One region of the Pseudocitrobacter faecalis genome, then DNA from elsewhere that is predicted to be linked to it. Evidence: predicted binding sites of a transcription regulator. Region 1 holds the regulator's gene; the other holds the start of a gene.

Evidence for each region. Region 1 encodes Fur, which represses iron uptake genes when iron is present. Its sites were predicted from a motif close to ATAATAATGAGAACNACTATCAA; they were not measured.
Region 2: a site for Fur is predicted at 2,481-2,503, ahead of exbB (tol-pal system-associated acyl-CoA thioesterase). Genes of this name have one in related genera too.

The regions. Positions count from the first base shown of each region.
Region 1 covers NZ_CBDDNJ010000002.1:2,988,127-2,992,554, forward strand. Annotated here, with positions in the region: gene ybfF (esterase) at 1-356, shown strand, start outside; gene ybfE (LexA regulated protein) at 486-779, shown strand; gene fldA (flavodoxin FldA) at 930-1,460, shown strand; gene fur (ferric iron uptake transcriptional regulator) at 1,742-2,194, shown strand; gene tcuR (tricarballylate utilization LysR family transcriptional regulator TcuR) at 2,322-3,248, shown strand; gene tcuA (FAD-dependent tricarballylate dehydrogenase TcuA) at 3,346-4,428, shown strand, end outside.
Region 2 covers NZ_CBDDNJ010000002.1:263,687-268,114, forward strand. Annotated here, with positions in the region: gene ACOXYR_RS01910 (AraC family transcriptional regulator) at 1-124, shown strand, start outside; gene yghB (DedA family general envelope maintenance protein YghB) at 201-860, opposite strand; gene metC (cystathionine beta-lyase) at 1,127-2,314, opposite strand; gene exbB (tol-pal system-associated acyl-CoA thioesterase) at 2,565-3,299, shown strand; gene exbD (TonB system transport protein ExbD) at 3,306-3,731, shown strand; gene ACOXYR_RS01935 (methyl-accepting chemotaxis protein) at 4,062-4,428, shown strand, end outside.

The DNA.
Region 1 (4,428 bases):
CGGGCGTCTCCTCACGCCAGCAGGCCGCAACCGTCATGCGCGAATTTTTAGCCGAAGAAGGCGTGATTCAGTTTCTGCTGAAGTCATTTGTTGACGGCGAGTGGCGCTTTAATGTGCCGGTGCTGTGGGATCAATACCCGCACATCGTCGGCTGGGAGACGATTCCGGCGTGGGATCAGCCGGCACTGTTTATTCCCGGGGGGAATTCGCCTTACGTTACCGAAGCTTACCGTGACGACCTGCTCTCGCAATTTCCGCAGGCGCGTGCACATGTTATCGCTGGTGCCGGTCACTGGGTGCATGCTGAAAAACCGGACGCGGTACTGCGCGCCATCCGCCGTTATTTAGCAGACTGATTAAAAACTCAACGACCGCGCGCCATTATGGCCGTGGTCGTTGGCGTGTCGGTTGCACTGATGTATGATTGCGCGCTGTCTGCACCGGGCGTTTCCCGGTAGCTTGTTTCCCCGAAGTCACTCTGAATCATGGCAAAAGAACAAACGGACCGCACGACAATTGATTTGTTCGCAAATGAGCGTCGGCCGGGAAGACCCAAAACCAATCCGCTTTCGCGTGACGAACAGCTGCGCATCAATAAGCGTAATCAATTAAAACGCGATAAAGTTCGCGGTCTGAAGCGCGTCGAACTGAAACTCAATAACGACGCGGTAGATGCCCTGAACGAACTGGCAACCGCGCGCGATATGAGTCGCAGCGAGCTTATCGAAGAGATTCTGATGAGCCAGTTAGCCGTGCTCCGCGCGCAGGAAAAGCTCTGAAAATTACGTAAAATCCCGCTTTCATGTAGCAGAGTGTGCAGTCCGGTACGATTGCTGATTCCGCACCCTTCTCTGTTCTGCTATGATTGCCCTTATCTGTGGGCAATACGCCACCACCATATCATTAAGTTTCAAGAGGTTATTTAACTCATGGCAATCGTTGGCATTTTCTTTGGTAGCGACACCGGCAATACCGAAAATATTGCAAAAATGATTCAGAAACAGCTTGGTAAAGACGTTGCCGACGTGCATGACATTGCCAAGAGCAGCAAAGAAGACCTGGCTGCATTCGACATTCTGCTGTTAGGTATTCCGACCTGGTATTACGGTGAAGCCCAGTGCGACTGGGACGATTTCTTCCCGACTCTGGAAGAAATTGATTTCAATGACAAACTTGTTGCACTGTTCGGCTGCGGCGACCAGGAAGACTACGCGGAATACTTCTGTGATGCGCTGGGTACTATCCGCGACATCATTGAACCGCGCGGTGCGACCATCGTCGGCCACTGGCCAACGGCCGGTTACCACTTCGAAGCCTCTAAAGGCCTGGCCGATGACAATCACTTCGTGGGTCTGGCTATCGATGAAGACCGTCAGCCGGAACTGACCGCTGAACGTGTAGAAAAATGGGTTAAACAGATTTCTGAAGAGCTGCATCTGGAAGAGATTAAAAACGCCTGATGTTTAATGCGGCGTGATTGTTAAATCGCGCCGCATTAATAGGTAGAAGCAATCAAAATAATAGCTACAATTTTTTAACTTTTGAGCGTAAATCTGTACAATATCTTCTGAATTTAGCGAGTTTGCAGGTCAAGCCTCGTTTTCGATATCTTTATTCGCCCAGGTCTTGCTGTTTTCATTTAGAAGGCGTCATTCTATAATGAGACGCATTACACTCGGTGCACTCTCTGTGTTACTTCCGCGTTTGGAAGTCAATCGTTTAGCAACAGGACAGATTCCGCATGACTGACAACAATACCGCATTAAAGAAGGCTGGCCTGAAAGTCACACTTCCCCGGTTAAAAATCCTGGAAGTGCTTCAGGAACCAGACAATCACCATGTCAGTGCGGAAGACTTATACAAACGCCTGATCGACATGGGTGAAGAGATTGGTCTGGCGACCGTCTATCGCGTTCTCAATCAGTTTGATGACGCTGGCATCGTTACACGCCATAATTTTGAAGGTGGCAAGTCCGTTTTCGAACTGACTCAGCAACACCATCACGATCACCTCATTTGCCTCGACTGCGGCAAAGTTATCGAATTCAGCGATGATTCCATCGAAGCCCGCCAGCGTGAAATCGCTGCGAAACACGGGATCCGCTTAACCAACCACAGCCTGTACCTGTATGGTCACTGCGCTGAAGGTGACTGCCGCGAAGATGAACACGCGCACGATGGCGTAGAGAAGTAATTATCTTCAGGATTCTGTAAAGCCAACCTTCGGGTTGGCTTTTTTATTGGTGTGTACTTCCTTTTTCTCACTTCCCTCTCCGCTAATGTTGCTTTAATGTAAAATCCCCCACCTTTTGGAGAGTGAGATGGAGCTTCGCCAGTTACGCTATTTTGTCCGCATTGTCGAAACCGGCAGCATGGGTAGTGCGGCCCTCGATCTGAATATTGGCGTTTCGGCACTTAGCCAGCAGATGACCCGACTGGAAAACGATCTCGCCATTCGTCTGTTGCAGCGGACGTCACGCGGTGTGACGCCGACCCATGCGGGTTTAGCTTTTTTCTCACAGGCACAACTGGCTATCCGCCATGCCGATGATGCGATTCTCGCCGCCAGAGAAGCACGCCTTTCCGGACACGTCAGCGTAGGCATGGCACCCAGTACCGCCTCTATTCTCGGTATCCCCTTCATGAAAGCCATGCGTGAAAGCTACCCCGACGTGCGTCTGCATGTTGTCGAAAGCCTTTCCGGCAATCTGGAGCGAATGATAAATACCCGTCAGATTGATTTAGCCATTGTCTTTCAAAAGGAAAAAATCGTTCGCTGGAGCGCCAGGCCTATCCTGGAAGAGCGACTGTTTCTCATTGCCCACCATACCCTGCTTGATAACATTGCCGATGACACGCTATCACCGATACAGCTGTCTGGTATCCCCCTCATTATGCCGAGCCTGGGCCACGGACTGCGTGGGAGATTAGAAACAATGGCCAGGGAACACGCCATACATCTTGATATCGTCTCAGAGATTGATGGTCTTGCCTTGTTAATGCAGGCCGTGCGAAACGGTCTGGGGGCCACGCTTCAGCCTGGCGCTGCCGTTTCGCATCTTGATAATGAAGTCTTGAGAGTGATCCCGATCCACAATCCTATACTTAGCCGCCCCAACTTTCTGGTCAGTTTATCGGATAATGAATTGACCCCCGCAGGCCTTGCCACCCGCGTCGTACTCACCAAAGTCATGCGTGAACTCGTTCAGGAAGGAGAGTGGCCGGGCGCAACGCTTTACCTTAACTAAACCCCTGTTTAGCAACCCAGCATAGCGCTCTTGCAAATTAGCCATGTACATTTCAATTACAAATTTAACAAAAAGTTAAAGTGTAATGAGGTTGAAGATGGTTGATGTTCTGGTGATCGGCGGCGGAAATGCCGCCTTATGCGCCGCCCTGACGGCTCGCGAAGCGGGTGCTTCGGTGCTCATGCTGGAAGCGGCACCCCGCCAGTGGCGCGGAGGAAATTCGCAACACACGCGTAATTTACGCTGCATGCATGACGCGCCACAGGACGTTCTGGTAGAGAGCTATCCCGAAGAGGAATTCTGGCAAGATCTGCTTCGCGTCACGGAAGGTAACACCAACGAAGCGTTGGCCCGACTGGTGATCCGTACGTCATCCGAATGCCGCGACTGGATGCGTCGGCATGGCGTTAACTTTCAGCCGCCCCTTTCCGGCGCGTTGCACGTCGCCCGCACGAATGCCTTTTTCATGGGCGGAGGCAAAGCCCTCGTCAACGCCTACTATCGCAGCGCCGAAAATCTGGGCGTGGAAATACGTTATGACACGCCTGTGCAGGCTCTGGAGCTTCAGGACGGAGAATTCGTTGCCGCACTGGCAGGAGACGAGCGAATTGAAGCCAGATCTTGCGTGCTTGCCGCTGGAGGTTTTGAATCCAATCGCGAATGGCTGCGCGAAGCATGGGGGGAAAACGCGCGAGGAGAATGGCCTGCCGACAACTTTCTGATCCGCGGGACACGGTTTAACCAGGGTGTACTGCTCAAATTTATGATGGATAGCGGCGCGGATATCATCGGCGATCCCTCCCAATCCCACTGCGTAGCGATTGATGCCCGTGCGCCACTTTACGACGGCGGCATTTGTACGCGTGTTGATTGTGTATCGTTGGGCATCGTCGTCAGCCGCGACGCGCAACGTTTCTATGACGAGGGTGAAGATTTCTGGCCGAAACGTTATGCCATTTGGGGGCGTCTGGTCGCTCAACAGCCTGGGCAGATTGGTTATTCCATTATCGACAGTAAAGCGATCGGCCATTTTATGCCCCCTGTTTTTCCCGGAGCTCAGGCGAACACGTTAGAAGAACTCGCCCGTCAACTGGGCCTTGACGCGACCCGTTTTGCCAGGACAGTGACCCAATACAACCAGGCATGCCAGCAAGGACAATTTGATCACACCACGCTCGAC
Region 2 (4,428 bases), 2.7 Mb from region 1:
AAGCGCAGCGGCAATGCAGGTGGGATATGAAAGCGCATCGCAGTTTAGCCGCGAATTTAAACGCTATTTCGGCATTACACCGGGAGAAGATGCGGCGCGTTTACGCGCGATTCAAATCGTTTAGGCAAGAGGCTTTTGTAGGCCGGATAAGCGCAGCGCATCCGGCTTCAAAGCGCATCCGGCCCTAAAGAGCAGCGCCCTCAGGCGCTGCAATACTTCTTCTTAATCACCACCACCAGCGTACCAAGCAGCCCGGCAACCAGCAGGAAAATAGGCAGGATCATCAGGAAGGTCATCACCTGATCTTCATGACGTTTTACAAACGGAATCATGCTTATGGCATAGCCGAGACTGGTGACAACGCCCACCCACAGCAGCGCGCTCAGCCAGTTAAAGAACTGGAAGCGACGATTAGAGAGCCCGGAAATGCCCGCCATGGTTGGCAGCAGCGTACGCACGAACGCCAGAAACCGCCCGGCGAGCAGCGCCAGCAGGCCGTGACGATCGAACATGCAGGTCGCACGTTGATGATATTTTTCCGGTAATTGCGCGAGCCAACCTTTCACTGTTCGGGTGTTGCCCAACCAGCGCCCCTGAATATAGCTCAGCCAGCAGCCGAGGCTGGCGGCAGTCGTCAAAATGATCACCGTCGGTACAAATCCCATCACCCCTTTGGCGATGAGCGCGCCCGCGAGCAGCAACAGGCTATCGCCCGGCAGGAAGGATGCCGGAAGCAGACCGTTTTCTAAAAACAGCGTGGCAAACATAACCAGATAAACCACCCCCACAACGTGAGGATTCGCCAGTGCGGCAAAGTCATGTTGCCAGAGCGCGGCGACAATATCTTGAATGACGACCATGGACTTTCCTGTGGAACAGCATTTTCGCTTATTGTACTCCCGAATTGCCTGAAACTCTTTGATCCCTCGCGCAACAACAGATGCACAGCTGTTCAGGAATAAGAACAACCTGAGCCGTATGCGTTTACGCCGGAATATTCTGGCCATTCGGTTGATAGACTGTTCTCAAAATCTTGAAAACGCGCGAGGCATTGCGCGACGCGTATCTTCAGGGACATTGCTAACCAGACAGCCCGGGGCGATATACCACCGGGCCTGAGGCTATTTTACACAATACGTGCGAAGCCTGCTGCTAAATCCGCGATAAGATCGTCAATGTTTTCTAAACCAATATGTAAGCGAATCAGGGTGCCCGTGAAGTCGACAGTGCCACCGGGGCGAATCTCCGCCAGTTGTTCTGGCTGGTTCGGCAGGATCAGCGACTCAAAACCGCCCCAGGAATAGGCCATGCTGAACAGGGAGAAGTTGTCGAGGTAAGCAGAAAGTTCGGCATCCGTTAAACGCTTTTTAAGCACGAAGGAGAACAAGCCGCTACTGCCTGTAAAATCTCGTTTCCAGTATTCGTGACCTTTACTGCCAGGCAGCGCCGGATGATTCACGCGAGCAACCTGCGGATGTTGTTCCAGCCATTCGGCAATCTTCAGGCTGCTTTCATGATGCTGACGCAGGCGAACGCCGAGCGTGCGCAGGCCACGGCTGGTCATGTAGGCGGTATCTGCATCCACCATTTGGCCCATCAGATACGCATTTTCGCGCAGTTGCGCCCAGCAGCGTTCGTTAGATACCGCAGTACCGACCATCGCATCAGAGTGGCCAATCAGGTATTTCGTGCCTGCCTGAATTGAGATATCGATACCGAAATCGAGCGCTTTAAACAGTACGCCTGCCGCCCAGGTGTTGTCGATCATGATGATCGCCTCCGGCGCAACGCTGCGCACGGCGGCGACAATCGCCGGAACATCATGAACTTCCATGGTGATTGAGCCTGGAGATTCCAGGAACACCACTTTGGTATTGGGTTGAATCAGATGTGCGATTTCGCTGCCAATCATCGGGTCAAACCAACTCGTGGTGACACCTAGTTTACCGAGGATTTTGGTACAGAAATCCTGGCTCGGCTCATAGGCGGTATTGGTCATCAGCACATGATCGCCCTGCTCAACGAAGGCCAGAATCGTATTAGCGACCGCCGCTGCACCGCACGGGAAGAGGGCGCAGCCCGCGCCGCCTTCCAGCTCGCACATCGCTTCCTGTAATGAGAAATGGGTGAGCGTGCCGCGACGCCCGTAGAAAAGTTCGCCTTTCGCGCGATTGCGGGTGGCATGTTTCTTCGCCTCTACGGTGTCGAACACCAGCGAAGAGGCGCGCTGAATGACGCTGTTTACCGAACCCTGCGTGTACTTTTTACTCCGCCCGGCGTTGACCAGCGCGGTATCCAGGTGCTTATCTGCCATCTCTCTCCTGCCTATTTTTATACGTCTGGACGTCTAAATTATCACGATTGTTGCAAGATGTACCCGCTTGCACGATATAAAGCAGAAAATTTCTCAAAAAGCGCGGTGGTGACTTTTTTACTGCGTAAGCGCAAGGAAAATAAGTATGATTTGAGTCACTATGTAAATACTAATGAGAACTACTATCAATTCGACGTCGTTTTGATATTATTGTGCTCAGATTTTGTGATTTATGTCCTGGAGATACAGAGTGGGTAATAATTTGATGCAGGCGGATCTCTCCGTTTGGGGTATGTATCATCATGCCGACATCGTTGTTAAAGTGGTTATGATTGGCCTGATTCTGGCATCCGTAGTCACCTGGGCCATCTTCTTTAGTAAGAGCGCAGAGTTGTTCTCCCAGAAGCGTCGCCTCAAACGCGAGCAGCAGCTGTTAGCGGAAGCCCGCTCTATCGATCAGGCGCACGAAATCGCCGCCGCCTTCCACGCGAAAAGCCTTAGCACGCAACTGATTCATGAAGCGCAGGACGAGCGTGAGCTTTCTGCGGGCTCTGAAGACAATGAAGGGATTAAAGAGCGTACCGGCTTCCGCCTGGAACGTCGCGTTGCCTTCGTGAGCCGTAATATGAGCCGCGGCACCGGTTACCTCGCGACTATCGGCGCCATTTCCCCGTTTGTCGGTCTGTTTGGTACCGTTTGGGGTATCATGAACAGCTTCATCGGTATTGCGCAGACACAAACCACCAACCTGGCTGTTGTTGCGCCGGGTATCGCAGAAGCGCTGCTGGCGACCGCCATTGGTCTGTTTGCCGCGATTCCGGCGGTGGTTATCTATAACGTCTTCGCCCGTTTGATTGGCAGCTATAAAGCAAACCTCAGCGATGTTGCTGCGCAGGTTCTGCTGCTGCAAAGCCGTGACCTGGATCTTAACGCCAGCGGCGTGACCCAGCCGGTACGTTCCGCACAGAAATTACGAGTAGGTTGATGCCCCATGGCTATGCGTCTTAATGAAAATCTGGACGATAACGGCGAAATGCATGAAATCAACGTGACGCCGTTTATCGACGTTATGTTGGTTCTGCTGATCATCTTTATGGTTGCCGCGCCGCTGGCGACGGTGGATGTAAAGGTCAATCTGCCCGCGTCTTCCAGCCAACCGCAGCCGCGCCCGGAAAAACCGATCTATCTGTCGGTGAAAGCGGATAAGTCGATGTTCCTGGGTAATGACCCCATTACCGATGAGAACATGGTGAATGCGTTGAACACGCTGACGGAAGGGAAGAAAGAGACCACTATTTTCTTCCGCGCCGATAAAACTGTCGACTATGAAACGATGATGAAGGTGATGGACACCCTGCATCAGGCCGGTTATCTGAAGATTGGCCTGGTAGGGGAAGAGCACGCAGGGGCGAAATAAACCCCTCACCCCGGCCCTCTCCCTCAGGGAGAGGGTGAAAACCGCACTCACTTAAACCTCGGCTCTGTCGGTGCCCTCTCCCTTGAGGGAGAGGGCAGGGTGAGGGGGTAAACACCGCACATTTCCCCTAAGTCCTCTCCCCTAATAAATACTTCTCCCAATTTAATTATCCTTCGCTGCTTTAAATTAAATTTAATTCTTTTTATATAGTTATTAAAAACACCACGAAGAATATATTCTCCCCCTCCACTGGTAATGATTTACAAACTCTCTACGCTTATTAATGGCGTTAAAAATACTAATAACATTACCTGTACAGTGCGGAACAATATGGATAAATCAAACAATTCAGATACTCGCGGATTGCTGCGTGAAAGTATCTCTGTCTCGTCTATTCGCCAGCGGGCCGACGGCCAGATGTTGGCGCTGGTGTGGTTACTTTGGGGGATCACCCTGTCTGTGGGATGGATGGCTGACAACGCGCTGGTAGCACTCTTTTTCGCGACGCCATTAGCGCTTCTGGCTACACTTGTCACCGCATTTTTTCGCGGTCGATTAATTTCACGGCTGATTTTTGCGTTTATCCTGATGGCCTTTTCCGCACTGCTTATTCAGCTTGGTGAGGGAGAAACGGAATATCACTTCTCTGTCTTTGTGCTTTTATCGGCGTTGCTGGCCTGGCGTGACTGGCGTCCAT